DNA from 2 places in the Cerasibacillus sp. genome. Region 2 is predicted to be linked to the other one. Evidence: a T-box and tRNA genes for the amino acid it is inferred to sense, from the RefSeq annotation. Region 2 holds a T-box; the other holds one or more tRNA genes.
What was found. The T-box of region 2 lies ahead of alaS (alanine--tRNA ligase). A T-box ahead of a tRNA ligase gene usually reads a tRNA of that ligase, here a tRNA-Ala.
Positions count from the first base shown of each region.

Region 1 (15,850 bases), on a different contig from region 2:
ATTTTATCTCGCATTAGGGACATTGTTTGGTTTATTAGCAAGGACCGTTGTAGAAGCATCTGTGATTATTATGCCTGTCGTGTTCTTGTTTGGATTCGGCTCTTTGATCGAATCACTTATTGATAAATATCCATTTTTAAGCGTAGCGGAATACCTACCGAACATGCAACTCATTGACTTAGCTTCAAAAGTACAAGCGGGGTCTGGTTTAGCAGATGTATGGCCGCATCTAGGTATCATGACAATTTGGTTTCTTGTTACTGCATTTATCACCATTGTTGTCTTTAAAAAGAAAGAAATCGATGCTTAGAATTTAACATGATATCCGTCAAAGAAAAAAACCACCATTCTTTTTAAAGGATGGTGGTTTTTTTAATATTTTAGAAAAGGCTTGTCGATAATCCTAATTGACTAAGTAACAAACTATTGATAAGAATGTTAATGGTACCAATTAAAAACGCTGTTCCAACACCATAATAGATTCGTTGCGGATGACTGGTTAGTTTGTCGTAAACTAATAAGGCAGGTACTAATGATAAATATAATTGCACGGTTCCGCCTAATAATGAATTAGCAAGCATACCTACAGATAAAGCACCTAGAAGAATAACAACAATATTTAACACGAGAAACGGTATCGATAAACTACTAAACTGGATAAACAACTGTTTAGGATTTAATTCCAGTTTAGCGACCTTAAATACGATGAGTAAACTTCCATAAGAGATACCAAATGCGATAGCACCAACGAGAATCATTTTAAGGACAATATTAAAAAACTCTCCAGCTCCAGAATATCCATAATCATAGCCGCCAAAGCTTCCTAGCATGTCTTCTAATTCTCCAAAAAGTCCTCCCATAGTCGTATTCATTGTAAAGTAATATCCTAATGAAAGAGTTAGAACAAAAAGGGAGATACTTACAATACTAAATACGAGATGTTTGTCATGTAGTTGAAGGGATTTCGTTGGATTTTTTAGTAGTTCTACAAAGAACTTCCAATAGGATCCTAGGCCCTTCTTAATATTATCTAATGTTTCATTAGAAGATGAGTCTGTTTTTTGATTGGTGACTGTTGCTGCAACTTCGTTAGGTTTGTTGGTGTGGGTATTCTCATTCGGGGCTTGTGTATGTTGTTCTTGGGTGTGACTTATTCCCTGAATCGGCTGACCACAATTTTCACAATTTGATCCAGCTTGTTGTTGATGATTACAATTGGAACAAATAATCATTATGATGACCTCCTTCTTTATTACACTCTACCATTATTTATATTAAGGATGAAAATTGATATACCAAATGTTTTTGAATCATGTATATCATTTAAGTAAATAACAAGACAACATTTGCAATCAAGTGTTAGGGGGATATTTCTCCTCAAAATAAATATGTATGGCGGAATTATCAAAAGTAGAACGATAATTGTATAATATACTAAAATTTTAAATAACTCAAGAGAATAAAGTCCTATTTTTTAATCATTATTAGATGTTTATAACATGAGCTTTTGATTCAAAATGAACACTCCTAGTAACAAATGAGAAAATAAAAAAACGCCTATACACATTAATGTATAAGCGTTCTTCTAAGATGGAGCATATCGGGCTTGAACCGATGACCTCCTGCATGCCATGCAGGCACTCTCCCAACTGAGCTAATGCCCCATATCTGATTTAATGCAATCGATTTATATTATATAATGTCATAGGATTTTTTGCAAGGGGCATTTATTAAACGTATGTGTTTATTAATTTTTTACACTTATGTTCTTACTCAACAACTTAGTTAAATCAATCTTTTTTTCCAAATTATGTTTGTTTTATAAGGAAGATGATAAAATTAATAGTTTATCTTTTTTGCAATATTTAAAACGGTTTCTCGATCTGCCCCAGCAACTGTAAATAATTTTTTCTCTGTAATGATTTGTAACTCGCAAATTCCTGATTCTGATTGATGTAAAATAGCAACTTGTCCATTAATATTTAACTCTTCTACTGTGTTAGAAGGAAACCAGCCTTTTACTTCATCTGTAAATTTTGAAATGTTAATGCCATTTGTATATGTTGTTTCTGATACTAAAATATCGTTTTCTTCTGTTTGGTGCCATGCCCTTATGTTTTTTGACTAGTCTTCTTTAGACAGCCCTTATCAAAAATATTAAGGAAATACGATAAGATACGTTAAACCTGATAAGAGAATGCTCGTTACAATCATTGCCATTAATGGGCGAAGGGCCTTATGGCGTAAATCTCTCATGTTAACACCTAAACCTAATCCAACCATGGCAGCTGTTAAAAGCCATGTTGTGACAGAATATATAAAGCTCATCATTGAATCACTGACAGGAATCGAATGACCCAAAACATAACTTCCTAATAAACTCATCATGATAAACCCAAGTAAAAACAATGGAAAAGTAATCTGTGCATCAGTAGATTGGGATTGTTTTTTACGTTTTATCAGCATCATTATAATAATCGAAAGCGGGATGAGCAGAAACACGCGTCCGAGTTTTGCTAAGAGAGCCATCGCTAAAGCATCTTGCCCAGCTCGTTCTGCCGCTAAAGCAACATGTGCTAATTCATGCAAACTTAGGCCTGACCAAATACCATAATCGACCGACGATAAAGATAAAAATGGTCGGATTATAACATAAATAATCGAGAACAATGTCCCAATAAGAGCAATCATGCCAACACTTATAGCTGTATCATTATCTTTTGCTTGAATTATAGGTGCAATGGCTGCAATCGCAGCTGCTCCACACACACCTGTACCGACACCGGCAAGTAATGAAATGGTTGGATCGGCCTTTAATCGTTTAGATAAAAACATCATAACAAAAATACTAAAAGCAATGACTAACGCATCTTTAGCGAGTAATCCAACTCCTTCGCCAAGCACAGTATGAATATTTAATCGCAATCCATACAAAATAATTGCCAGTCTGAGAAGTACTTTTGAAGAAAAGGTAATGCCCGTTCGGAGTCGTTCTGGATATCCGAATAAAAGATTATAAATAAAAGCAATGATTATAGCTGATGCAAGTTGACCAACATAAGAGAATCCAGGGATATAGGTTAGTAAATAGCCTAAAAGGGCAATTAAAAATGTAAACAAAACACCACCTATCCACCTACTAGTTGCTGATGATAAAGGGTGTTTTTTTATTTGTTCTTTGTGTGTCATTGATGCCATCCTCCCATTCATACGATAAAGGAGTTTTATAGATAAATGAAATAAATCATTGTTATAATAACAATAAGTAAAATGATATAATAAAGAAAAATAAGGAAGAGTGAAAGTGTGGATCAGCGATTAGAAGTATTTGTTACTGTTGTTGAAGAACAGAACTTTACCCGCGCAGCAGAAAAATTGCATATGACACAACCAGCAGTTAGTCAATATATTCGTCAATTTGAAAATGATATAGGAACGCGATTATTGGAGAGGACGAATAAATATGTTCGTCTAAATAAAGCAGGTGATATCGTTTACCATCATGCAAAGGAAATTCTTGGCTTATATACGAATATGCAACATCTGATTGATGATTTAATTCATCAAACAAAAGGCTTGTTATCGATTGGTGCTAGCTATACATTTGGGGAATATGTGTTGCCAAAACTTATTGCTCAATTAAAAGGAGCATATCCCGATATTGAACCGTCGATTATGATCGGTAATACAGCGACAATTGCTGATTTGGTTAATCGTCATCAATTAGATGTTGGAATTGTTGAAGGTCGTTTTAAAGATCAATCACTCCAAGAAGAGAAATTTGCTAAAGACGATATGTATATTGTTTCTTCATCGAGCCATCGATTCGCCAAGTCCGGTAGAACCATTACAAAAAAGGATCTACAAGATGAAATTTGGGTCATAAGGGAACCTGGATCAGGAACACGTGAGGCAACATTAATGATGTTAGAACAAATAGGTGTGAAACCAAAACACCATGTTTATTTTAGTAGCACACAGTCCATTAAACACGCTGTTGAAGCAGGACTAGGTTTGACATTATTATCAAAATGGGCTGTACAGAAAGAGCTAAAGTATGGTGACTTAAAAATCATTCCAGTACAAGGTTTACCATTTAGACGTGTTTTTTCAATGATTACGAAATCACCTTTTCAGACAAAGGCATTAGAGGTCTTTATGGATATCGTTCGTTATCATACTTTATTATATATGAATGATTATTCTTAACAGAGACTATATAGGAGATTTACACAAAAACAACAAAAACAATATATAATAACGTTATATGCATTTTATTTTATATCTTTGCTCTTATTTCATCAAAAGCGCTTAATCCGAATGATAGGGGGAAATTAAATAAGTTGTACATTTTATTATAGAGCTATTCACAAATAAACGAATGTTTGACAAATAAATATTTTAAGCGTTTTCAATGAATGAACAATAAGGGGATGTTAATACGTGAAATTAACTACGGTCGGTTTTTGGGGTGCATTCCCCCGTGCTAACGAAGCGACATCTTGTTATTTAGTACAAGATGAAGATACACGTATTGTATTAGATTGCGGCAGTGGTGCATTGTCACGTTTACAAAACTATGTACAACTTAACGAGTTAGATGCGGTGTTTATTAGTCACACACATGCAGACCATATAGCTGATATTTATTGTTTAGAATATGCGATGTTAGTCCAAAGACAATTAGGAAATAGAAAGACGCCGTTAGATGTTTATATTTATACTGATGAGTTAAGGACATTACCATTTACTTTTCCAGAAGCATTGAATATACAACAACTTCACGTAACTGATAGAATTCAAGTTGGTTCATTATCGGTTACTTTTTCGGAAAATGTGCACGATATTCCATGTTGTTCTATGAAAGTTACGAACCGAACGGGACAAACACTTGTTTACTCAGGGGATACAGGTTATACCGACACTCTCATTCAATTTGCTAAAGGAGTAGATGTATTGCTTATTGAATGCAGTTTATATATGAAACAACAGGGTCTTATTAAAGGGCATCTTGCAAGTAATGAAGTCGGAAAAATAGCACAGCAAGCAAATGTGAAACACGTTGTTTTAACTCACTTTCCGCATTACGGTCACTTAAATCGTTTAAGAGAAGAAGTTAGGCTGTTTTATAAGAAAAAAATCACTTATGCAAAAGAAGGTCTAACCATTACATTATAATAATAGGGGGATTTGATCAATGAGAAATATTGTAAACATTATCTTACTCACTGTGTTTGCTTCTCTTGTTATGGTAGGTTGCTCTAATGATTCTAAATCTAAAACAGGTTCAAAAGAAGAGGTGGCCAAAAAGGGCGGTACGGTTCGAATAGCGATGAGTACGGAAGTGGATAATTTAGATCCTTATTTATCGGCTGCAACAGATACGTCATCCATGATGGATAATGTATTTGATGGACTACTTGATACAGATGAATCAGGTCAGTTAATTCCAGCACTTGCTAAAGAATATAAGATCTCTGATGATGGGTTAACATATACATTCCAGTTAAATGAGGGGGTCCTTTTTCACGATGGTTCTGAATTAACAGCTGAAGATGTCGTTTATTCGTATTCGAAGTTAGCGGGATTAAATGGAAATGAGCCCCATTCTTCTAAATTTGAAATTGTCGAGACAGTCGAGGCAACATCGGATTATGAAGTTGTGGTCACATTAAAGGAAAGAGATTCTGCCTTTTTAGCGCGAAACATTGCTGCTATCGTACCGCAAGACTATGAGGAACAAAGTACGGAACCAATTGGGACAGGTCCATTTAAATTTAAAGAGTACAAAGTTGGTCAAGAACTTATTTTAGTTAAGAATGAGGATTATTACCAAAAAGATAAAATGCCTAAAATTGATGAAGTTCAGTTTAAAATCATGCCAGACCAAGAATCTTCTATTTTAGCAATGCAAGCGGGGGATATCGATGTTATTCCTGGTGTCACGGCACAAGGGCTTAATCAATTAGGTGATTCCGTTGAAACGGTAAGCGGTCCACAGAACATGGTTCAGTTAATGGCGATGAATCATGAAGTCAAACCACTAAATGATGTCCGTGTACGTCAGGCGATAAATTATGCCATTGATAAAGATGTCATCATTGAAACAGTAGCAGAAGGAAAAGGGACGAAATTAGGTTCGAATATGAGTCCGGCGATGGCACTTTATTATGAAGAAGGTTTAGAGGATTATTACAATCCTGATGTTGAAAAGGCAAAGGCCTTACTAAAAGAAGCTGGTTATGAAGATGGGTTTACAATGGAATTAACCGTTCCATCCGACTATCAATTTCATGTTGATACGGCACAAGTGATTGTTGAACAACTAAATCAAATTAATATTCAAACAGAAATTAAACAAATTGAATTTAGTACATGGTTGGAAGATGTTTATAATAACAGAAAATACGAAACTACGATTGTTGGTTTTACTGGAAAACTCGACCCATTTGAAGTGCTCGGTCGCTATGTTAGTGATTACCATAAAAACTTTATGAACTTTAAAAATGATCAATTCGATGCGTTAATTAAACAAGCGATTGCAGAAACCGATGAGGCTGAAATGGCGACGTTATATAAAGAAGCACAAACAATCTTAACAGAAGAAGCTGCAGCGGTATTTATTATGGACCCTGATCGAACGATTGCAATGAGAGAGAACCTTGAAGGATTTAAAATGTATCCGATACAAAAATTCAATTTAGAAGATCTTCTTTTTAAAGAGTAAATGAAGGGGAATTCCCATTGCGATATTTCAGCTATAAAGTATTTACGTTTATTGTCACCATTACCCTTGTGTCTCTCATTGTCTTTAGTGTTTTTCAAGTACTTCCAGGCAATCCAGCCCAAATTATTCTCGGGCTGGATGCCGATGAACAGCAAATTGCTCAACTAGAAAAAGAACTCGGTTTAGATCAATCATTGTGGGAACAGTATATAAGCTGGATATCGGGTCTTTTATCTGGTGATTTAGGTCAGTCTCTCAAGTATCAACAGCCTGTATTGGATATATTATTAGACCGAATTCCAGTCACGTTTTCACTCGCTTTCGTTTCGATTGTTTTAACGGCTTTAATTGGAATTCCTCTAGGGATTTTTATCGCTCGAACAGATGGAAAATGGGTGTCGACCATTTTATCAATGCTTACTCAACTAGGAATTGCGATTCCATCTTTTTGGTTTGGCTTCATACTTATTCTCTTGTTCTCGGTCACGTTTAAATTATTTCCATCGTATAGTTATGTTCCGTGGTCGGAGGATTTTTTTGGAGCGTTAAGGTCATTCTTTTTACCTTCATTAGCGTTAGCATTATCTAATATCGCGATAATGATTCGTTATTTACGAAATACGATACTTGATCAAACAAAAATGGATTATGTCCGTACAGCAAAATGTAAGGGATTAAGTGAACGATGGATTGTTTATCGACATATTTTACGAAACGCATTTATTCCGATTTTAACGATTATCGGCATGATTATTGCTGATACATTAGGGGGAAGTATCATCATTGAAAATGTCTTTAGTCTTCCAGGATTAGGTAGTCTATTAATTCAATCGATTTCTTCAAGAGATTTCCCACTCGTTCAGTCCATGGTGTTGTATATTGCTGTACTTGTTGTTTTTATTAATTTTATGGTGGACTTGCTCTATAATGTAATTGATCCACGCATTCGACTGAAGGGGTGATGGAGATGAAGAATAAAAGAAGCATCCCCTTTCTGATTGGTATCAGCTTAGTCCTACTGATGTTTGTCATAATGATTACAAGTCTATTTTATACACCATATGATCCGAATATGATGCAAACCGACGCTCGACTCATTAAACCATCTTTGGAGCATCCATTCGGTACGGATAATTTCGGAAGAGATATATTAAGTCGAATCATGCAAGGATCACAGACTGCTTTTATCATCGGTTTATCATCTGTTTCAGTTGGCTTATTTTTTGGCTTTATGATCGGGGCATGTGCGGGTTATTTTGGTGGCTGGATTGATGAGTTATGCATGCGTTTTATTGATGCTTTAATGGCTTTTCCGGGCATTTTATTAGCCATCATGCTTATTACAGTTTTTGAACCTGGGATGAAAAATACAATCTTTGCACTTGGCATCATGAGTATTCCAACATTTGCGCGAATTATTCGTAGTAGTTTTATGCAAACAAAACAGTTCGATTATGTCAAAGCAAGTAAAGCGAAGGGTGCTGGATCGACCCATGTTATTTTTCAACATATTTTACCGAATGTGATGTCACCGATTCTTGTTGCAGCGACATTAAGTTTTTCGGGAACGATTTTAGCAGAAGCTGGTTTAAGTTATTTAGGATTAGGTGTGCAACCGCCAGATCCGAGTTGGGGTCGGATGCTAAAAGAAGCCCAACCTTATATTGCTACTGCTCCATGGTATGTCATTATCACTGGAACAATGATTACATTAATGGTACTCGGTTTTAATTTACTAGGTGATGGTATACGTGATCAGCAAGATAAAAAGAGCTAGGAGGTACGTGTGATGGTAGAGCCGATTTTACATATTCAGGATTTAGATGTCTCATTTACTTTTCCGGACGGTCAATATAAAGCGATTGATTCACTATCTTTTACGGTTTACCCAAATGAAGTGGTCGGAATCGTAGGTGAATCTGGTTGTGGTAAAACACTTACTTCTCTAGCTATCATGGGTATGTTGCCAGACAATGCCTCTGTCACGAATGGCTCGATTCGCTTTCGTCACCAGCGTAATCTTGTCGATCTTTCTGAAAGGGAATGGCAAAGCATTCGCGGAAGAGCAATTTCAATGATTTTTCAAGAACCAATGACGGCTTTAAACCCACTTTATCCAGTGGGAAGACAAATTTCTGAAGTTTTGATTAAACATACGAAACAATCACGGAAAGCGATCAAAGAACAGACGATTCAATTAATGAAGCAGGTTGGTTTGCCACGAGCGGAAGCGTTGTACCATTCATATCCACATCAATTATCAGGAGGTATGAGACAACGGATTGTCATTGCGATGGCTCTAATTGGTGAACCAGACTTAATTATTGCTGATGAGCCGACGACTGCCTTGGATGTGACGATACAATCACAAATTCTTCAGTTGTTTCGTGAGTTGAAACAAGAGAAAAAAGCGTCAATGCTATTTATCTCGCATGATTGGGGTGTTTTAAGTCAAGTATGTGATCGCGTCCTTGTCCTATACGCAGGACAACTTGTTGAAGCGGGGCCGATTTCTCGTCTGGTCCAACAGCCACTTCACCCTTATACGAAAGGGCTTATCCGCTCCATACCAGACCGTGCCAAACGAGGTGAACCCCTATATACGATTCCAGGAAGGGTTCCACCATTAAAAGAACGCCATCGTGGTTGTCCATTTTATGATCGGTGTCGAGAACGTATGGAAATATGCCGAACCGTTCGTCCTAAAACAGTGAATATAAAGGAACAAATGGTTCAATGTCATCTTTATACGGAAGAAATGGATGTGCCATCATCATGATTGAAGTAAAAAATCTTTATAAATTTTATCACATGCCTCGGAAGAAGTTTTTTTCTAAAGAGACGTCTATTAAAGCGGTTAATGGTGTTAGTTTTACATTACGTGAAGGGGAAACATTTGGTCTTGTTGGTGAAAGTGGCAGTGGTAAATCGACAACGGGAGAAATCATTGTTCAATTAATAAAGCAAACGAGTGGTCAAGTGTTATATAAGGGAAAAGATGTTTCTAAGTTTAGCGCATCAAAGCTAAAAACATGGCGGAGAAAAGTCCAGATTGTTTTTCAGGACCCTTATGCATCGTTGAATCCGAAGAAAACGGTTCAATGGATTTTACGCGAGCCGTTGATGATTCATAAAATGGGCAATCGTAGGGAACAGGATAAACGGATTATCGACATGTTACATGATGTTGGTTTAGACGAGTCTTTTTTGAAGCGTTATCCGCATGAGTTAAGTGGTGGTCAAAGACAGCGTGTTGTCATAGCAGCAGCACTTATTTTACAACCGGAATTTGTTGTCATTGATGAAGGCGTTTCGGCGCTTGATGTATCAGTTCAAGCACAGATTTTAAATCTCTTAAAAGCATTACAGAAAAAATATCGCTTAACTTATTTGTTTATCTCACATGATTTGAATGTTGTGCAATATTTTTGTGATCGGATTGCTGTCATGTATTTAGGGGAAATGGTCGAAATGGGGACAGTGTCTGACTTAGATGAACCGAAACATCCGTATACAAAAGCTTTGTTTTCATCTATTCCAACTCGTGAAGTGAATACAAGTGAAACGGTATTAAGTGGTGAAGTCCCAAGTGCGAGCGCCATTCCTGAGGGGTGCCCATTTCATACACGTTGCCCGTTTGTTCAGGAGAGATGCAAACATGAAAAACCAGTTAAACATGAGCTTACAACAGAGCATACGGTTCGTTGCCACTTATATGATTAGCTTATATGTAAACAAAACAATCCCGTCATTTTTTTATGAGTGACGGGATTGTTTATTTAATAAGTGTTTTACTTTTAGGATATTAATATTTGAACGAACAGATAAACAAATAATGCAGAAATCGATAAGAACAATGTTAATAAAAGCCATTTCATACTTTTTTCTGATGTTTTTTTGTTAGAATAGCTTCCGCTCATTCCAGATGCAGGTGACATCCTGACTGTTCGTTCAGCGGGTATAATGGTACCGATAATCCCTACAATAATTGGGATCAGTCCTGTTGCTAAAATAAACGGCAGCTCTGTCATTGGGATGTCCTGATACATGAGCTTAATGAGCATAAATGCGAGACTAAGACCAATCATCGCTGCGAATAAACCACTGAACAAGCCTTCCATCCAAATGAGGAGGCGAATAGAACCATTTCGCCAGCCAAGTGCTTTTAATAACGCCATTTCTTCTTGACGTTCACTTATATTTTGCCACATGATTTCAGCGACGGTTAAGACGGCAATCATGAGTGATACAATGACCGCTATATAATGACGAGGCCCAATTTCTAAGGCGACATATTGTCCGAGCCATGTTAAATACATCATGCCTCGTAAACGAAAGGTGATAAATAAAAAGATAGCGAGTAAGGTGGTCGGTAAGGCAATCGCTGCAATCGAGAGAACATTTCGCTTCCATTTGCCAATAAAATGATTCCAGGCCATGGAAATGATTCCCTTTGATTTCATAAACCGTTTGCTCGTTTTAGAAATCTCCCCTGTTTGTAATGTTTCATACGGTTCTATTTTTTGCGTGAAGACAGCTGGAATAACGGCCCCAAGCATGTAAATCATAAAGCCAATCAATCCAGTTAACAGGAATCGCACCGGATCTAAAGTGGCTTCTTCAGAAATATAAATAAATCCTAGGATGATCCATGATACAAATGCAACAAAACTACCAATTATTGCCGATTCAATAAAAATCAATTGACGTAATTGTTGTGGACGCCAACCAACGGATAGTAGTACGGCGAACTCTTTTCGCCGAGCGAGTAGTGATACAAAGCTTGAAGCCCAAACGTAAATAATGGCAACGGCCATGATGCAGAAAATAAGCATAGAAAAGCCCATTTTCGCTTCACGAAAGATTGTGATTGACGAGTAAAGCCGAATCCAAGGTTGTTGGAACCAACCGAGTTCTTCTTGAGCATCTATTTGAGGTACATGGACTAACGTTGGTTGTGGGGACGAACCTAACGTGATGTCTGTTATGAGCCCTGTTTTTTGTTCAATCTCTTTAGCTACTTTTTCAATCATTGCTTGGCTGTCTTCAGATAAATCTCTTGCTTCCGAAACTTTAATGCGAATGGCCGAGATCGGTTTATCTCCTAAAAGGTATTCAGCTGCATCAAGTGTCGTTAACATTGTCGGTGGATTAGCTAAATAGCCGAATGGATCATAAGTTGGTTTTAATATTTGTGGTGGGTTAATCGGTTGTTTTTGCTCATCTAATACGAGTTTAGCCGAAGCTGGACGATATGTTTCCATTGGTAATTCATTTGTCGGGTCTTTTGATATATTTACTTTTTCCGCATCATAAAACCCAATCCAGTTCGGTTTCATTCTTGGAAAATCACCCGCGTTGGCAAATTCAGGTTCAATTGGTCGACGAAACGACGTATATTCTCCCGCCTTGAAACTATCTTCAAAGCTGTCTGTAAATGTGCGTATACGATAGGCAAACGGCCATTTTTCTGCAAATGGACTTGAAACATCATCATATTCTAGTGGGCTTGCAAAACTCACTAAAAATAAATCGTCCATCTGAAAAGGGTTATGTTTATTTTTTGTAATATCTTCCGATACCGGTTCTCCTGTCTGATGATCAACTCCAGCGATACTATTAATCATTTGCGAGAAGAGTTCTTGTTCATCATGTTCATATGTAGTAACGGTATTTCCCTTCAGACTGTTTAAATAGTTCTTGCCACCTTTTTGATCAATATCTTCTAGCGTTTTTAAAGCTGTGTTCGAATCAAATGGGATATCAAGCTTTTCTATGTGATAGTGAATCTCTTGGTCAGCGAATGAATGGGTATTAATAATGACGGGAAAGTAAGTGATATGTTGTTCTTCTACCTCATCCTCTGCTCCGCCATCATCTCCAGGTTCGATCACTGGTTTATGTCGCGCTTTATCTTCTGCCGTGAAATATCTACTATTTCCTACCGGAAGAATGGCTTTATCGATTCCAATTAATTGTGCTTCTTGTTCTGGGTCGATTGCAGCGAGTAACATGGATCGCATCAAGTACATATGATTGGACCAGTTCATATAAGTAAGTGGTATATTTTTATCCAGTGCTGTGTCGACATATTGTAGCCATCTACCACCAGGAATATATGATGTGTATACGTCTTCTGTTTTTCGAATGCCATCATCGTTTATTCTTTTTTCGATTACCCGATAGATTCCATCTTCATTAAATGTAAGGGATTCGAGATAGAGTGAATAATCCGTATATCCAATCATTGAGATTGGAGCGGCGATATCAATATGTTCCATCGCTTTAATTTGTTCATATTGCTCTAAACTAATCCCGCCGTTAATCCCGCTTAAAAAGTTCGGATCTAATAAATTGTTTTCTTCAGTTTCACTTCGTGTATTAGGAGGACGAACGACAATGTCATAGGCTGAAGACCATCTTTTTTGTAATTCATCCACGATGGTTGTCTTATTTGTATCTAACATGCCAAGAAGATAGGATAAGCCACTACTAATTATTAATGCTCCTATAATAAGGAGAATCAAGCGCTCTTTCCTTCGCCACCAATTTTGCCAAATAAAACGAATCATACCTAATCACCCACTTATTAAATGATGTCTCACAAGGTCATTAGTCATTATAGCTACTTTAATTTTATGTAGAGATCTAAATTTATTGTGCATCACTTTTCTTATAATTCAAGTTAATTAGAAATTAAATAAAATTACATTTAATTTTAGAGATAAATAGATTTGTGTCGTTTATGTTAATATTTATGTAACTAACGATTTACTTAAAATACGCATGAAAAATGGAATGAAAGTGGGGGTAAAAAAGGTGAAAAATAAAAAAGGCGATTCACGCTTCCAAATAGCGCATCGTGAAGCACTTATTGGGGTAGGACTTGTTATCTTTAATTTTATATGGTGGTTTGGCTTTGCTTATGGGTTAGGTCATAAAGATCCATCTGAATATACATATGTTCTCGGTTTACCGGCATGGTTCTTTTATAGTTGTGTCGTCGGCTTGATCGTGATGGTCATTCTCGTCACGTTTATTGTGAAGAGATATTTTGTTGAAGTGCCGTTAGATGATGAAGGGAAGGAAGACGAATGAATGGGCAAGCGCTTTTTCCAATGATTTTAATGTTAATCGTGATGTTTGGAATTGGGATATGGGCAAGTCGCTCGATTCGTTCATCGACGAATTTTTTACAAGACTATTTTCTCGGTGGGCGAAGTTTAGGTGGATTTATTTTGGCCATGACGATGACGGCGACGTATGGAAGTGCGAGTAGTTTTATTGGTGGACCAGGTGTTGCCTATACACAAGGTTTAGGTTGGGTGTTACTTGCGATGTCACAAGTCGCAACGGGTTATTTCGTGTTGATGATTCTCGGGAAGAAGTTTTCCATTATGGCGAGACGTTACCAAGCTGTCACACTTGTCGACTTTTTAAAAGAGCGCTATCAGTCTAAGTGGGTTGTTTTATTGTCTTCTTTTAGTATTATTGTTTTTCTATTTTCGGCCATGGCAGCGCAATGGATTGGTGGGGGTCGACTGATTGAATCATTAACTGGCCTATCTTATACGAGTGCTCTGTTTATATTCGCTATATCTGTCCTTCTTTATGTTGTTATCGGTGGTTTTCGTGCAGTTGCTGTGACGGATGCTGTCCAAGGAGCGATTATGTTTATTGGAACATTGATCCTTTTAATCGCTGTTATTATCGCAGGTGGTGGTGTCTCGAATATTATTGATGATTTATATGTTGAAAACCCAAATTTGATTACCCCATTTGGTGCGGCGGGTGATTTATCACCAGCATTTGTATCATCTTTTTGGATTTTAGTCGGGGTTGGTGTTGTCGCATTACCGCAAATAGCGGTACGAGCGATGTCCTATAAGGATTCAAAATCGATGCACCGAGCCATTATTATCGGGACGATTGTTGTCGGATTTATTATGTTAAATATGCATTTAATTGGTGTTTTTGCGCGGCCAATCTTACCTGGTATTGATGTCGCTGATAAAGTGATGCCGTTAATTGCACTTGAAACGATGCCAGCTTGGCTTGCAGGGATCGTCCTTGCTGCACCAATGGCAGCCATTATGTCAACTGTTGATTCATTATTATTACTCGTTAGTTCTTCAGTTGTAAAAGACGTTTATTTAAACTATATCCGTCCAAATGCCTCACCGAAAAAGATAAAAACAATGAGTATCGGGGTTACGGCTATACTAGGTTTCATCGTTTTCTTATTTGCACTTGATCCCCCGAACTTGATTATTTGGTTAAATCTTTTTGCTTTCGGTGGACTGGAAGCGGCGTTTATTTGGCCAATTGTGATGGGGCTTTATTGGAAGAAAGGGAATAAGTATGGTGCGCTCGCTTCGATGATTGTTGGTATCGGTTCGTATATTGTCTTTGATTGGTTAAAAATTCAACCATTTGGTATGCATGTTGTTGTACTGCCTGTTTTATTGTCATTCGTGACCTATGTATGTGTGAGTTTATTAAAGCAACCGGCAATGAAGTCGTCTTAATTCAGGCTAGTAGGAGGGAATTGAATGTCGCACATCATTTTATTTGATGGTGATTGTCATTTTTGTAATCAGAGTGTGCAATTTATTATAAAGCGTGATAAGAAAGGGCGATATAAATTTGCTTCCTTACAAAGTGAGGTCGGTCAGACATTATTAACAACATATGGTGTGCCTAAAGAAACCGATAGCCTTGTGTTAATAAAGAATAATCGTTATTACCTTGAATCATCTGCTGCCTTACATATTTGTAAGCATTTAACAGGATTGTGGAAAGTGTTGACGATATGTTTAATTGTCCCTCCTGCTATTCGGAATATCGTGTATCGTGTGATGGCTAAAAATCGCTATCGCTGGTTTGGCAAGCGGGAAAGTTGTCAATTACTTACGGAGGAGATGAGAGAACGATTTTTAGATTTGTGAAATCCAACTATAGTCTGAGTTGAACTTTCCAAAAAAACACCGGGAGCTCCTGATATGAACTCCGGTGTTTTTGTTATTTAAACATTTTGCTTCATATGTTTTTTAGCGAATTGTAAAAAGTACTCTAACATATCTGGGTTGCTTAATGATCCTTTATTGACCACTTTATGGATGT
Region 1 covers NZ_DATBTY010000036.1:48,247-64,096, forward strand. Annotated here, with positions in the region: gene VIG73_RS06320 (ABC transporter permease) at 1-310, shown strand, start outside; gene VIG73_RS06325 (hypothetical protein) at 381-1,232, opposite strand; tRNA gene VIG73_RS06330 (tRNA-Ala) at 1,592-1,664, opposite strand; gene VIG73_RS06335 (YeiH family protein) at 2,158-3,189, opposite strand; gene VIG73_RS06340 (LysR family transcriptional regulator) at 3,307-4,209, shown strand; gene VIG73_RS06345 (MBL fold metallo-hydrolase) at 4,444-5,178, shown strand; gene VIG73_RS06350 (ABC transporter substrate-binding protein) at 5,198-6,727, shown strand; gene VIG73_RS06355 (ABC transporter permease) at 6,745-7,689, shown strand; gene VIG73_RS06360 (ABC transporter permease) at 7,695-8,504, shown strand; gene VIG73_RS06365 (ABC transporter ATP-binding protein) at 8,517-9,506, shown strand; gene VIG73_RS06370 (ABC transporter ATP-binding protein) at 9,503-10,450, shown strand; gene VIG73_RS06375 (ABC transporter permease) at 10,525-13,299, opposite strand; gene VIG73_RS06380 (YhdT family protein) at 13,547-13,825, shown strand; gene panF (sodium/pantothenate symporter) at 13,822-15,255, shown strand; gene VIG73_RS06390 (thiol-disulfide oxidoreductase DCC family protein) at 15,280-15,675, shown strand; gene VIG73_RS06395 (acetoacetate--CoA ligase) at 15,753-15,850, opposite strand, start outside.
Region 1: it has a tRNA-Ala gene. The T-box ahead of alaS (alanine--tRNA ligase) is inferred to sense a tRNA for this amino acid. The anticodon was not compared.

Region 2 (15,850 bases):
AATATCGCTTAAAGCTAGATCTAATGCTTTATAGGCGGAATTTGATTTCGGTGAGAGACATAGTTCAATAATAGCAACAGAAAGGGGAATACGTGCCTCAGGGAAGCCTAACCTTTCTGCTGCCTCAACAGCAGCGATTGTTCGTGGTCCAGCTTGTGGATTAGCTAATCCGATATCTTCGTATGCCGTCACAATCATACGCCGACCAATACTATCGAGATCTTGTGCTTCAATAAGCCGCCCTAAATAATGGAGTGCTGCATCAACATCACTTCCACGAATTGATTTTTGAAAGGCCGATAGGACATCATAATGTTGATCACCATCCTTATCATGTGAAAAGCTTTTCTTTTGCATACATTCTTCAGCGGTAGTCAAATCGATAAAGACTTGGTTATTCTCATTTGGTGGTGTCGAAAATACAGCTAATTCAAGTCCATTTAAAGCAGAACGTAAGTCACCATTTGCGGCGATTGCAAAATGATTAAGTGCGTCATCGTTAAGGATGATGTCATAGTTTCCAAGACCTTTTTCCTGATCATCTATCGTGCGATTTATTGCTTCTTTCACATCATCTATTGTTAAGGAATGAAGTTCAAAAAGGTGACAACGGCTGCGAATGGCTGGATTTATAGCATGATAAGGATTGCTTGTTGTGCAGCCAATCATCGTAATTAAATTACTTTCCAAATGAGGCAATAAGAAATCTTGTTTTGCTTTGTCTAATCGATGTACTTCATCTAAAATAAGCACAATATGTCCTGTCATTTTAGCTTCTGCTACGACAATCTCCATATCTTTTTTCTTATCGACAACCGCGTTTAATAATTTAACAGGTAGATTTAAGCTTTTAGCTAAAGCATATGCGAGAGATGTTTTTCCCGTTCCAGGTGGTCCGTATAAAATCATCGATGCTAACTGCTTTGCCTTTACCATACGATGTATAATTTTATCTTCTGAAACAAGATGCTTTTGACCGATAATGTCATCGATATGTGATGGGCGCATTCGATATGCTAATGGTTGTTTTTGCATTAAACATCTTCCTTTATCAATATATTAACTAAACTTAATAGGTTGAAATTGAACATATAAGTTGTCATGATATAATAAAGGGTATCATTAATTCATACAAATTACATTGATTTCGTATAGATTTGTTTCATGTTTTTATTGTAATGGAGGGTTTCCTGATGAAGATATCAACAAAAGGGCGTTACGGTTTAACCATTATGATTGAAGTAGCAAAGCAGTATGGGAAAGGTCCTGTCCCGATTAAAACAATTGCCAAAGAAAATGATTTATCAGATCATTATTTAGAACAATTAGCAACGTTACTACGTAATGCAGGTTTAATCAAGAGTGTGCGTGGTGCTTATGGAGGGTATAAGTTAACGAAACACCCAAAAGATATAAGTGCTAAGGATATTATCCGTGTATTAGAAGGACCGATTGTTTTAGTTGAGGCTCTTGAAGATGAATCACCTGCTAAACAAGCCCTGTGGCTCAAGATAAGAGATGCGGTAAAAGAAGTTTTAGAAGAAACGACATTAGAAGACTTGGTTGAGTATGACAACAACCAGCCACAAGAAGCTTATATGTTTTATATTTAGATGTGTTTTTAGAAAGGAAAGATTAAGATGCAACCCATTTACCTTGATCATGCAGCAACAACACCACTTCATCCAGATGTTATTAAAAAAATGCATTCGACTATGGAAACCGTCTTTGGGAATCCATCAAGCATCCATGCTTACGGAAGAAAAGCAAGACAAATATTAGATGAGGCTAGGGGAACAGTGGCTAAAAGTATTCATGCGAGTGAAAAAGATATTTATTTTACAAGTGGTGGAACAGAAGCAGATAATCTTGCATTAATAGGTACAGCCCTAGCTAATAAAGATAAAGGAAACCATATTATTACGACTAAGCAGGAACATCATGCTGTACTTCATGCAGTCGAATTCCTTGAACAAAATGGTTTTAACGTGACTTATTTACCGGTAGATGAATTCGGCGGTGTATCTGTTGAAGAAGTCAAACAATCATTAACTGATGAGACGATTCTTGTGTCCGTGATGTATGTGAATAATGAAACAGGTATGATTCAACCGATAGCAGAAATCGGTGAGCTACTAAAAGACCATCAAGCATATTTTCATACGGATGCGGTGCAAGCTTACGGTATAATAGATATCAATGTGCATGACATGAATATTGATCTGTTAACAACATCCGCCCATAAAATCAATGGGCCTAAAGGTATTGGCTTTTTATATGCTGATGAAAAAGTTCAGATGTCACCATTAGCTTTCGGTGGAGAACAGGAAAGAAAACGTCGTCCTGGAACAGAAAACATTGTGAATGTCGCTGGCTTTCAAAAAGCAGTTGAATTGATGCTTGAATCTAAAAAAACGCGTCAATCTGTATATGAAGATTATCGAAACCTCTTTTTAGATACCTTAAAAGAGGAAGGTGTATCATTTTCTATCAATGGAGATCTATCACAATCCGTTCCTAATATCGTTAATCTCAGTTTTCCAGGAACACAGGTTGAAAGCTTTTTAACAAATTTAGATTTAGAAGGAATCGCTGCATCAAGTGGTAGTGCTTGTACAGCTGGAACTGTTGATCCATCACATGTTTTAGTGGCGATGTATAGCCAAAATGATCCTAGAACGAATAACTCGATTCGATTTAGTTTTGGAATAGAGAATAATCAAGAAAATATTAAAGAAGCAGCACGACGGATTGCTTTAATTGTTGAACGTTTGATTAAATAAAGAAGGTGAAATAATGGATAAGAAAAATATACGTGTTGTCGTCGGGATGAGTGGGGGTGTCGATTCATCTGTGACGGCTCTTTTACTGAAAGAACAGGGTTATGATGTCGTTGGAATTTTTATGAAAAACTGGGATGATACCGATGAATTCGGAGTCTGTACAGCTACTGAAGACTATGATGATGTGATTCGTGTATGTAATCAATTAGATATCCCGTATTATGCTGTTAATTTTGAAAAGGAGTATTGGGATAAAGTATTTACGTATTTTCTGGATGAATATCGGGCTGGCAGAACACCAAATCCAGATGTGATGTGTAATAAAGAAATAAAATTTAAGGCATTTTTAAATCATGCTTTATCATTAGGTGCGGATTATGTAGCGACGGGTCATTATGCGCAAGTAAGAGAAACAGATGGCACATATGAAATGTTACGTGGTGTTGACTCGAATAAAGATCAGACGTATTTTTTAAATCAATTAACAGAAGATGTGTTAAAACGCGTTATGTTTCCATTAGGACATTTAGAAAAACATGAAGTTCGTGAGATTGCAAAAAAACATAATCTTGTGACAGCAGATAAGAAAGATAGTACTGGGATATGTTTTATTGGGGAACGTGATTTTAAAGCATTTTTAAGTGAATATTTACCAGCTCAACCAGGAGAGATGCAAACCTTAGCTGGTGAAGTGAAAGGTAAACACGATGGACTTATGTATTACACGATAGGCCAAAGGCAAGGCCTGGGCATTGGTGGCCCTGGAGAGCCGTGGTTTGTTGTTGGGAAGAATTTGGAAGAAAATATTTTATATGTTGAACAAGGCTTTCATCATGAAGCGCTCTATTCCGATTCATTAATCGCCACAGATGTCAATTGGATTAATCCAAACAAAATAAAGAACCATTTCACATGTACAGCGAAATTCCGTTATCGTCAAAAAGATAGTCCAGTAACAGTGGAAGTCAAAGAAGACAATCGTGTTCATGTTAGATTTCATGAACAAGCTCGAGCTATTACACCGGGACAAGCGGTTGTTTTTTATGATGGCGAAGTGTGCTTAGGCGGTGGGACGATTGAGCAAGTTATAAAAGATGGTCATGCTTTAACATACGTATAAATGAGGGTTGAGTATGGATAAACAAGAAAAAGCGATACAGTATATGAACGTGAAAAAATACGAAGAAGCTGCTAAACTCTTACAAGAACAGATTGAAGAACAACCTCTTAATCCAATCGGCTATATTAACTTAGGAAATTTATTAATTATGCTTAAAGATTATGAACGTGCAGAGGTGTTTTTAAATCGAGCAGTTGAACTAGATGTTGAATCAGCGACTGCTTATTATAGTTTAGGTAATCTTTATTATGAAACAGCGCAATTTAATCAAGCGCAAACCTATTATGAGAAAGCAATTCAACTTGGTCTAGAAGAAGCGGATGTTTATTTTATGCTGGGAATGACATTTAAACAACAAGCACTTGAAAAATTAGCTGCCCCATATTTATTACGGGCAACTGAATTAAAACCGGGTGATGTTGAGATGCTTTTTCAATATGGTTTAACAATAGCCAAGTTGCATATGATTAATGAAGCGAAAGCGGTTTTTATAACAGTTTTAGAAAGAGAAAAAAACCATAGTGATGCTCACTATAACCTAGGTGTCATCGCTATGTATCAGGATGATTTAAAACAGGCACAAGAACATTTCAAAGCTGCTTTAGAGATACAGCCAGAACATGTTCTCGCAGCAAATGGAAAGAAAAAAGTTGAGCAATTATTATCGTAATATATGGTAGATTGTGAGGTTATTGTCCATGTTAGAGGAGCAAGTATCAGAGCAACAATTATATATGAAAGGCGAGCCTTTGTTTACGATTTTCCACAATGAAACAGAGCAATTTTCAATTGTAAAAATTCGTATTATCGAAACAAATACTTCATTTGAGGAAAGTGAAATTGTTATCAAAGGATATTTTGCTCATCTACATGAAGGAACGTCCTATCTTTTTTATGGTGAACTTGAAAGCCATATAAAGTACGGTACACAATTTGCCGTGCATTCATACCAAACGTTTATTCCAGATACGAAGGAAGGACTCATAAGTTATTTATCAAGTGATTTGTTTTATGGTGTTGGGAAAAGAATTGCTACACGCATTGTAAACAAACTAGGGGAACGGGCGATTGAAAAGATCATCCAATCCCCTCATGTTTTAAATGATATTAAAGGATTAAAAAGCGAAACGGCTAAGAATATTGTAGAAAGCTTAAAAGAAAATCAAGGATTTGAGCAAGTTGCTATTTATCTCGCAAAATATCAGGTTGGTATGAAATTAGCACAAAAAATTTATCAGCAATATAAGGATGAAGCGATTGAAATCATCTCATCTGATCCGTATCAACTTGTTTTTGATATTGATGGGTTTGGTTTCATGACAGCTGATAGTATCGCTCGAAAAAATGGACTCACATATGATCATCCGAGTCGTATTGGTGCAGGATGTATTTATATATTACAACAAAGTGCTCAAAATGGGCATGTTTATTTGCCAACTGATTTGTGTGTTAAGCAAGTATTAAGGCTTTTAACAACAGCAAATAGAAGATTAACAGCGGAAGAAGTCTTAGACCGATTATTTGAACTAAATACGAAAAAACACCTTATTATTCAAGATGAACGTGTTTACTTACCTGTCCTATACTATGCGGAAGATGGTGTTGCTTCTCATTTAAAACGATTGTTAGACTATCCGATAGAAGATGAAACACCAAAAGCGGAGTTATTGAAAATTATTGGTAAAATCGAAGAAGAAGAAGTGTTAAGTTATGGGAAAGAACAGTTTGAAGCGATTGAACAAGCACTTCATTCAAAAGTGATGATTCTAACGGGGGGACCAGGTACAGGGAAAACAACGGTGATTAAAGGGATTATTAAAGCATTTGCGATGATTCATGATTTATCAATCGATCTCTCGTCATACGATGATCAGGCAGACTATCCGTTTATTTTGACAGCACCTACTGGAAGAGCAGCCAAGAGATTAACAGAATCAACAGGGTTACCAGCAGGAACGATCCATCGCTTACTCGGATGGGACGGGGATGATAGTTTTGAAAAAGATGAATCCAAACCTTTATCTGGCAAATTATTAATTGTGGATGAGTTTTCAATGGTAGATATATGGTTGGCTAATTGGTTATTTAAAGCGATTCCAAATGATATGCAGGTTCTTCTCGTTGGTGATGAAGATCAACTGCCCTCTGTTGGTCCTGGTCAAGTGTTATCGGACTTATTAGAAGACCAGGCGCTTCCATTTGTGACTTTAACAGATGTTTATCGGCAAAAAGAGGGATCAAAAATCATTCAACTTGCTCACCTGATTAAGCGGGATCGATTACAAGTAAGTGACTTAAATAAGGATAGAGATTTCAGTTTTATTTCCTGTCATGAAAATCAAGTTGTTCAAGTCATTTCTTCAATTATTCAAAAAGCACTTGAAAAAGGAATTGATATGAGGGACATTCAAATTTTAGCTCCGATGTATCGGACAGATGCAGGGATAATGTCAATTAATCGAGCGATTCAACAACTTGTCAACCCAAAAACAAATCGAAAACGAGAAGTAAAAATGAATGATGTCACATATCGTGTCGGAGATAAAGTCATCCAGCTCGTTAATCAGCCAGAAGAAGGGGTTTTTAACGGCGATATAGGCGAAGTTGTTGCCATCTTTAAAGAGGATGAAAATGTCGATAATAAAGAACAACTCGTTGTTTCGTTTGATGAACGTGAAGTTGTATATGAAAGAAAAGACTATATGAATATAATGCATGCCTTTTGTATATCGATTCATAAATCGCAAGGAAGTGAATTTCCGATTGTCATTATGCCCGTTGTGAGTGGCTACCGTCGAATGCTCCGGAAAAACTTAATTTATACAGCATTAACTCGTGCAAAACGTTCATTGATAATTTGTGGGGATAAACATGCTTTTCTAAGCGGTGTTGAAACGCTTGATACGAACAAGCGCTATACATCTTTAAAAGACAAACTAAATAAACTCCAAATTGAAGTAAACAATGAAAAGGACGAAGAATTATCACCTTACGATTTTATGGATTAAAAAATATGTATACTATGCTTCAATTTGGGCAACCCTATCAACATAAATATCATTTGAATAAATAGGTGATGGTGATGTGGCTAAGTTGTCCGAATTGTTCAAGCAGAGATATTGGTAAAGTAGGTAATGACCAATACTATTGTTGGAATTGTTATATTGAGATGACAGTAGTAGGTAATCGGTTGAATGTCCATGAAATTGAAGCTGATGGCTCCCTTATATCTCTCGACGATTTATTTACAGAAGAAGAGAGAAATATCCATTGATAACTCAATATTTATTTGAATGGGAGTCTCATCTATGTTTGTAAAACGTCGTGCTCTTCAATTTTTATATTGGGTCATCACAGGCATATTTATTTTTTTATTTATTTTTCTGCTTGTAAAGCTCTTTCCATTCTATAGTGCTTTTTTTTCATTTCTGTGGTCGGTTCTTTCCCCATTTATTATTGCTGGTTTGATTGCCTATTTCTTACATCCTGTTGTCAAGAAGCTGAATGAATTGAATTTCCCGCGAAGTATCGCCATTATTCTAATCTATCTCATATTTTTTGGTGGCGGAACATATCTTATATATCGCTTTTACCCAGCATTTGTATTACAATTAAGGGATTTTAATGAACATTTACCAGAGTTACTTGAAATGTACGAATCAATTATTTACCAAATTTATGCATCAACATCATGGTTACCTGAAACCGTACATACGAAGATTGATCATGTTATTACAGGTCTTGAAGCAGAACTTGAAGCATTTATTGGAAAGCTAATCGAAAGTATTACGAAAGTATTTAGCATGGTCGTATGGTTGACCGTTATACCGGTGTTGGTTTTTTATTTTCTAAAAGATTATCAAATACTAAAAAAGGGCATACAACGGCTCATACCTAAACGTTATTTACCTGATTGCGTTAAATTAATTCAAGCGATGAATGATAGTCTAGGGGGGTATATCCGTGGACAATTATTAGTTTCGTTTATTGTCGCTATGGTAACTTACTTGATTTTTCACATATTAGGAATGAATTATCCTTTATTACTCGGTATTATTATGGGTTTAACAAATATAATCCCGTATTTTGGGCCGATTATTGGTTCGATTCCTGTTGTATTAATCGCTATAACGATATCAGGTAAAATGGTCATTTATGCCTTATTGGCTGTGTTTTTAATTCAATTAATTGAGGGGAATTTTTTATCACCTTATATCGTTGGTAAATCGACAGAACTTCATCCAGTTATGATTATATTTGCTTTATTGTTTGGCGGACAATTAGGGGGAATTATTGGTATGATTTTAGCAGTTCCAATCTTAACAGTTGTGAAAGTGATGGCGAATTACGCTTTAGGTAGCTAGAAGGATTGACAATTCGATGAATCTTTCATATAATATGGCTAATTATATTCATAATGACAAGACGATGATAGTTACGAGTACATAGAACTTAGGGAAATAGAGAAGGATTCTCGAAGGCTGAAAGGAATCCTATCCAAAAAGCTATGGAAGCTAAACTAGAGTGCGACTAATTCTCGCCGGTACACACCGTTATGTGTTAAAGTGATGAATAGATCTCTATTCATAATAAGGGTGGTACCGCGAATGAAACTCGTCCCTGCAATATGCAGTGATGAGATTTTTTTATTTATAAATAAAATAAAGCACATAAATGGAAGGTGATATTGTAATGAAACAGTTGACATCACAACAAGTTAGACAAATGTTTTTAGATTTTTTTAAAGAAAAAGGTCATCGCGTTGAACCGAGTGCGTCACTCATTCCACAAGATGATCCGTCTTTATTATGGATTAATAGTGGTGTAGCGACATTAAAAAAATATTTTGACGGACGGATTATCCCAGATAATTCTCGAATTGTGAATGCACAGAAGTCAATTCGCACAAATGATATCGAAAATGTCGGCTTTACGGCAAGGCACCATACGTTTTTTGAAATGCTAGGTAATTTTTCTATCGGTGATTACTTTAAGAAGGAAGCAATCTTATGGGCATGGGAATTTCTAACGAGTCCAGATTGGATTGGGTTTGATCCGGAGCGCTTATCTGTGACGGTTCACCCCGAAGATGATGAAGCATATGATATATGGCTTCACGATATCAAACTTCCTAAAGAAAGAATTATTCGCCTAGAAGAAAACTTTTGGGATATCGGGGAAGGACCGAGCGGACCAAATACGGAAATTTTCTATGACCGGGGTGAAACTTTTGGAAATAATCCAGATGACCCGGAACTGTATCCAGGTGGAGAGAATGACCGTTATTTAGAAATTTGGAACTTGGTGTTTTCACAATTTAATCATAATCCAGACGATACGTATACACCTTTACCGAAGAAAAATATCGATACCGGTATGGGGCTTGAAAGAATGGTATCTATTTTACAAAACGCGCCTAATAACTTTGAAACTGATCTCTTTATGCCGATTATAAAGAAGACGGAGCAATTCGCAAACGTCAACTACGGTGATAGTGCTGAAGCAGATACGGCATTTAAAGTGATTGCTGACCATATTCGAACGGTGTCTTTTGCCATTGGTGATGGTGCTTTACCTTCTAATGAAGGGCGGGGGTACGTTTTAAGACGGTTATTAAGACGCGCCGTTCGATTTGCGAAGCAGATTGGTATTGAGAAACCATTTATGTATCAACTCGTATCTGTAGTAGGTGATATTATGAACGCCTATTATCCCGAAGTGAAAGAACAACATTCATTTATTGAAAATGTCATCAAAACGGAAGAAGAACGTTTTCACGAAACACTACACGATGGTCTTGAGATTTTAGAAGATATTATTAAACGTGAAAAAAGTAAAGGAAGCAATGTTTTTCCAGGTGCTGAAGTATTTCGCTTATATGATACGTATGGTTTTCCTAAAGAATTGACTGAAGAATATGTTGCTGAACATCAATTTACGATTGATGAAAAAGGTTTTCATTCTGAAATGGAACAGCAACGTGAACGTGCGCGAAAAGCTCGTCAAAAGGTAGATTCAATGCATGTTCAAGATGCAATGTTAGCTAATATTAATGTTGAAAGTGAATTTATTGGCTACGATAACTTGGATGTAGAGACAGAGATTTTAATGATGATTGCTGATCATAAATCAATTAAGCAAGCCCAAGCAGGACAAACTGTTTCAATTATTCTTAAAGAGACCCCATTTTATGCAGAAAGTGGCGGACAGATTGCTGATAAAGGAATCATTGAATCCCCAAAAGGTAGAGCCGTTGTAGAATCCGTCAATAAACTACCTAATGGTCAGCATTTGCATCAAGTAAGTGTAACTGAAGGAATCATCCAGGTTGGGGTTCAAGTAAAAGCAATTGTGAACAAAACCATGCGTCAAGCGATTATTAAAAACCACACCGCAACGCATTTATTGCATCAAGCCTTAAAAGATATCCTTGGCACACATGTGAACCAGGCAGGATCTTTAGTTGAACCAGATCGCTTACGATTCGATTTTACTCACTTTGGAGCTGTGACAGAAGAAGAATTATCAGACATTGAGCAAACAGTAAATCAAAAGATATGGGATTCAATGACACTAAAGATTGAATCTATGCCCATTGATCAAGCAAAAGAAATGGGTGCCATGGCTTTATTTGGTGAAAAATATGGTGATGTCGTTCGAGTTGTTCAAATTAATGGTTACAGTATCGAATTATGCGGGGGCTGCCATGTCCAAAACACATCTGAAATAGGTCTGTTTAAAATAATCGCTGAATCAGGTATTGGTGCGGGAACGAGAAGAATTGAAGCTGTGACTGGCCAGAAGGCATTTGAATATATGGATGAACAAATTCAACTATTAAATAAAACGGCAGGCCTTTTAAAAACACAAGTTGATAACATTCCATCACGCTTAGACCAGCTGTTTCAAGGCATAAAAGAGTTGGAAAAAGAAAATGAATCCCTCCATACAAAGCTCGCCCACTCTGAGGTATCATCTATGTTAGAAAAGGTTGAAAACATTAACGGTGTCAATCTATTAACAGCCAATGTTCAGGTGAAAGATATGAATCAATTACGCCGTATGATTGATGAATTAAAGCAGAAATTAACAACGGGTGTTATTTTACTGGCTATGGAAAGTAAAGGCAAGGTCCAATTAGCTGCTGGTGTGTCAAAAGATTTAACTGAAAAAGGTCTCCATGCAGGGAACCTCATTAAACATGCTGCACAAATTTGCGGTGGCGGTGGTGGTGGTCGACCAGATATGGCACAAGCAGGTGGGAGAAATCCAAATAAAATTCCAGAAGCATTAGCATTCGCTAAAGAGTATATTGAAAACAATTTTAAAAATAATTGATTGTGTAACGGTATATTTAATTAGTCAAACATGCTAAAATATGACATAAGAGTAAAACGGAATGGGGTGTCAGTATGAGTTCAAACGACAAAACGATGAAATTTAATTTTCAGGAAGAACCGTTTGATAGAGATATTAAAGATATTTTATTAACTGTCCATGAAGCATTAGAAGAAAAAGGGTATAATCCAACGAATCAAATTGTCGGATATTTATTATCTGGAGATCCCGCTTATATTCCACGCTACAATGATGCGCGTAACTTAATTCGTAAAGTAGAACGCGATGAAGTCATTGAGGAGTTAGTCAAATTTTACATTGCTGAGAAAAAGGCAGAACGATGAAACTCATTGGATTAGATGTTGGATCAAAAACAATTGGTGTAGCGATTAGTGATGCTTTAGGGTGGACAGCACAAGGCCTGACAACCTTATATTGGGATGAAAATGACATCCATTCTGCTGATGAAGAATTAGCTGAAATCATAAGAGAACATGGAGTGGGGAAGGCTATTATTGGTCTTCCTAAGAATATGAATGGTACAATTGGTGAACGCGGTGATGCGTCAATTCGTTTTAGTGAACACGTTGAAAAAAAGCTTGGCATTCCTACCGAACTTTGGGATGAACGCTTGACAACGATGGCTGCTGAGCGCGTATTATTGGAAGCGGATATGAGTCGTAAGAAACGAAAGAAAGTCATCGATAAAATGGCAGCAACACTGATTTTACAAGGTTATCTTGACCAAAAAAATTAGAGGTGAAAACATGGCACTCGAAGAAAAAGAACGCATCATCATTCCAGATGAGAATGGTGAAGAACATTTATTTGAAGTTTTATTTACATTTGATGTTGATAAAACTGGTCAATCATATATAGCAGTTGTCCCTGTAGAACAAAAAGACGCTGATGAAGTTGAAGTATATGCCTTTCGATATGAAGAAAAGAAACAAGATGATAATGATCTCGCTTTATTTCCGATTGAAGCAGATGACGAGTGGGAAATGGTTGAAGAAATGCTGCACACGTTAGCAGATGAAGAAGAATTGAATAAGTAATATCATTCAAACAGCTGGTATCCTATAGATACCAGCTGTTTATATCATTAATCATGCGATAACCTCGTAAAAAGTATAGCAATAAACAGGTATATTTAGTATAATATACCGGATGAGAGGTGTAAGCGCATATGTCTAAAAAGAATAAAAACAAATCAACTTTTCGAGATAATTTAATCGCACGTGGACATGAAGCAAGAACGGTACGGAAGATTGTTTTGATCATGATTTCCGTTATTGTTCTTATATTACTAATTGGTGGAATTTCTGGCTATATGTATATTAAATCTGCTTTAGAACCAGTCAATCCAGATAACGAGAAGGACATTCACGTTGAAATTCCAATGGGTGCTTCATCTTCTACGATTGCTAAATTACTAGAAGATCACAATATCATTAAAGATAGTCGAGTTTTTCGCATTTATACTAAAATAAAAAATGAATCAGATTTCCAAGCTGGTGAGTATGACTTTACTCAAGCGATGACATTTGATGAGATTATTGAATCATTAAAAACGGGTCGGGTAATAAAAGAAGCGATTTATCGTGTTACAATACCAGAGGGGTTATCGATTCCGGAAATTGCTAAAATATTTGAGAAAGAAGTCGGCATTAAACAAGATAAATTTTTGAAAAAAGTCAACGATGTATCATATGTAGAATCATTGATTGATGCATATCCGACATTACTTTCGGGTGATATACTACACCCTGATATCCGTAATCCTTTAGAAGGGTATTTATTTGCCGCTACATATGATTTCTATGAAGAAGACATTCCGGTTGAAACAGTCATTGAAGTGATGCTCGATAAATCGAACGAGGTCCTTGGCAAATATCTTGATGATATTTCAGCGAAAGACATGACCGTTCATGAAATGACGACAATGGCCTCCATGATTGAAAAAGAAGCTAAGAATAAAGCACAACGCAGAAGTATTTCAAGTGTCTTTTACAACCGGCTTAAAGCTGGTATGAAATTGCAAACAGACCCAACTGTCCTATATGCTCTAGGGAAACATAAGAAAAAAGTATTACTAAAGGATTTAGAAGTGAAGTCACCATATAATACGTACCAAATTGATGGAATTCCTGTTGGACCAATATCCAACTTCTCTGAGGATTCGTTGAAAGCAGCTATAAATCCAGATGATACCGAATTTCTATACTTTTTACATGATGCAGAAGGTAAAATTTATTATGCTAAAACACATGATGAGCATGTCAAATTAAAGAATGAACATATTAAATAATGAACAAATAGTGAGGTTTCATCATGACAGAGAATTACTTAAACAGTTTATTGCCTGACGAAGAAGATTGGGTTCGACAAATCGAACAACAAGCTAGGCAGAGAAATGTGCCGATTATGGAACCACTCGGCATTCAATTTTTAATGCAAATTGTAAGAATGCATAAACCAAAGAAGATATTAGAAATTGGGACAGGCATTGGTTATTCTGCCTTACGGATGTTACAAGCCTATCCATCGGCTACGATCATAACCATTGAACGGGATAAAGCAAGACGCTCTATTGCTTTGCAAAACTTACAAACTTATGATAGACATCATCAGATTGAATTAATTTATGGTGATGCACTGGAACAAATCAAACAATTAAAGGATCGTCAGGAGACATTCCAACTTGTTTTTATTGATGCTGCCAAAGGGCAGTATCAACGCTTTTTTGAATTAATCCATCCTTTAGTCGAAAAAGCTGGTATCGTTGTGTCAGATAATGTATTGTTCCGAGGTTATGTTGCTGATGAGGCAAGCCAATATCCTTCACGTTATAAAAATATGATTAATAAATTGAAATCGTATAATGAATGGCTAAGTCGTCATCCTGAATATCATACGACCATAATCCCAATCGGTGATGGCGTAGCAATAAGTTATAAGTTATCTAAACAATGTATAGGCATGAAAGGACCTGAAATTGATGAGTTTTAAACCAGTCGTTATAGGGGTGGCGGGTGGTAGCGGAAGTGGTAAAACATCTGTAACCCGCTCTATTTGCAATCGATTTTCTGATAAGACAATCCTTGTTATCGAACAAGATTACTATTATAAAGACCAAAGCCATTTACCTTTTGAAGAAAGATTACAAACGAACTATGATCACCCGCTCGCATTTGATAATGATTTACTTGTTTTGCATTTACAAGACTTATTAAATGGACACGCAATTAATAAACCTGTCTATGATTATGCACTGCATACACGTTCAAATCAAGTTATTCCAGTAGAACCAAAAGAAGTGATTATTTTGGAAGGAATCTTGATATTAGAAGATCCGCGTTTGGTCGATTTGATGGATATAAAAGTATTTGTCGATACAGATGCTGATTTACGAATTATTCGTCGGATTATGCGTGATATCAATGAACGTGGTCGGTCAGTTGAATCGGTCATTGATCAATATATAAAAAGCGTTCGCCCTATGCATCTGCAGTTTGTCGAGCCCACGAAACGCTATGCAGATATCATTATTCCAGAGGGTGGCAAAAATCATGTCGCTATTGATCTTATGGCAACAAAAATAGAAACAATTATTAATAAAAACCGTTAAAATAGGGAAAACGCTTGCAAGTTCATAGGAAATCTGCCATAGTATGAACATATATAATAACCAGGTGGACAATCGAGCGCACATAAATATGTGCTGCTCGTTTTTACTACTACTTTTATGTGTGTATATCATTCAAATGTATACATAACAAATTAGTTCTATATATTGTTGTAAAGATGTAAAAAGGAGTGTTTTGAATGTCAAGAGATAAAAGTTATTACATGACTGAAGAGGGAAAAGAAAAACTCGAGAAAGAATTACTTTTTTTAAAAACAGAGAAGCGTAAAGAGGTTGTTGAGCGAATAAAAATTGCTCGTGACTTTGGCGATTTATCCGAGAACTCAGAGTATGACTCGGCTAAAGAAGAACAGGCATTTGTTGAGTCTAGGATTGCACAACTTGAGCAGATGATTCGTAATGCTGTCATTATAGAAAATGATAATAATAATTCAAGTGTCGTTTCATTAGGAAAATCAGTTACTTTTATGGAGCTTCCAGACGGTGAAGAAGAAACATATCGTATAGTTGGAAGTGCAGAGGCGGATCCATTAGAAGGAAAAATCTCTAACGATTCTCCAATTGCTAAAAGTTTACTCGGTAAGGAAGTCGGAAATGAAGTTCAAGTAAATACCCCTGGTGGCGAATTCCAAGTGAAAATCCTTAAAGTAGAATAATAAAAAAGAGCGGTCACGACCGCTCTTTTTTAATTAAATATCATAGAAAAAATGTTACAATAATAGAGTATAAGTGGGAGGGGATGTAATGGATGATAAGAAGCAGTATAGTCGGGTTGATAAATACGAAAAACGTAGAAAAAATACAAAAGCCCTGACGATTTTGTCACTCATTGGTAGTGTACTCATTGTTGTATTGATTGCTATATGGTTGTTCGGTGGAAATGACAATCAAAAAGAAGAACCATCTATGGCTGAATCTAATAATCAGCAGGACCAATCTGATCAAGAAGAAGATGATTCG
Region 2 covers NZ_DATBTY010000040.1:146,901-162,750, forward strand. Annotated here, with positions in the region: gene VIG73_RS08030 (replication-associated recombination protein A) at 1-1,035, opposite strand, end outside; gene cymR (cysteine metabolism transcriptional regulator CymR) at 1,194-1,613, shown strand; gene VIG73_RS08040 (cysteine desulfurase family protein) at 1,641-2,783, shown strand; gene mnmA (tRNA 2-thiouridine(34) synthase MnmA) at 2,797-3,903, shown strand; gene VIG73_RS08050 (tetratricopeptide repeat protein) at 3,917-4,573, shown strand; gene VIG73_RS08055 (ATP-dependent RecD-like DNA helicase) at 4,602-6,911, shown strand; gene VIG73_RS08060 (hypothetical protein) at 6,986-7,177, shown strand; gene VIG73_RS08065 (AI-2E family transporter) at 7,212-8,267, shown strand; T-box leader at 8,323-8,528, shown strand; gene alaS (alanine--tRNA ligase) at 8,596-11,241, shown strand; gene VIG73_RS08075 (IreB family regulatory phosphoprotein) at 11,316-11,585, shown strand; gene ruvX (Holliday junction resolvase RuvX) at 11,582-11,998, shown strand; gene VIG73_RS08085 (DUF1292 domain-containing protein) at 12,009-12,299, shown strand; gene mltG (endolytic transglycosylase MltG) at 12,431-13,552, shown strand; gene VIG73_RS08095 (O-methyltransferase) at 13,576-14,253, shown strand; gene udk (uridine kinase) at 14,243-14,872, shown strand; gene greA (transcription elongation factor GreA) at 15,070-15,546, shown strand; gene VIG73_RS08110 (YrrS family protein) at 15,635-15,850, shown strand, end outside.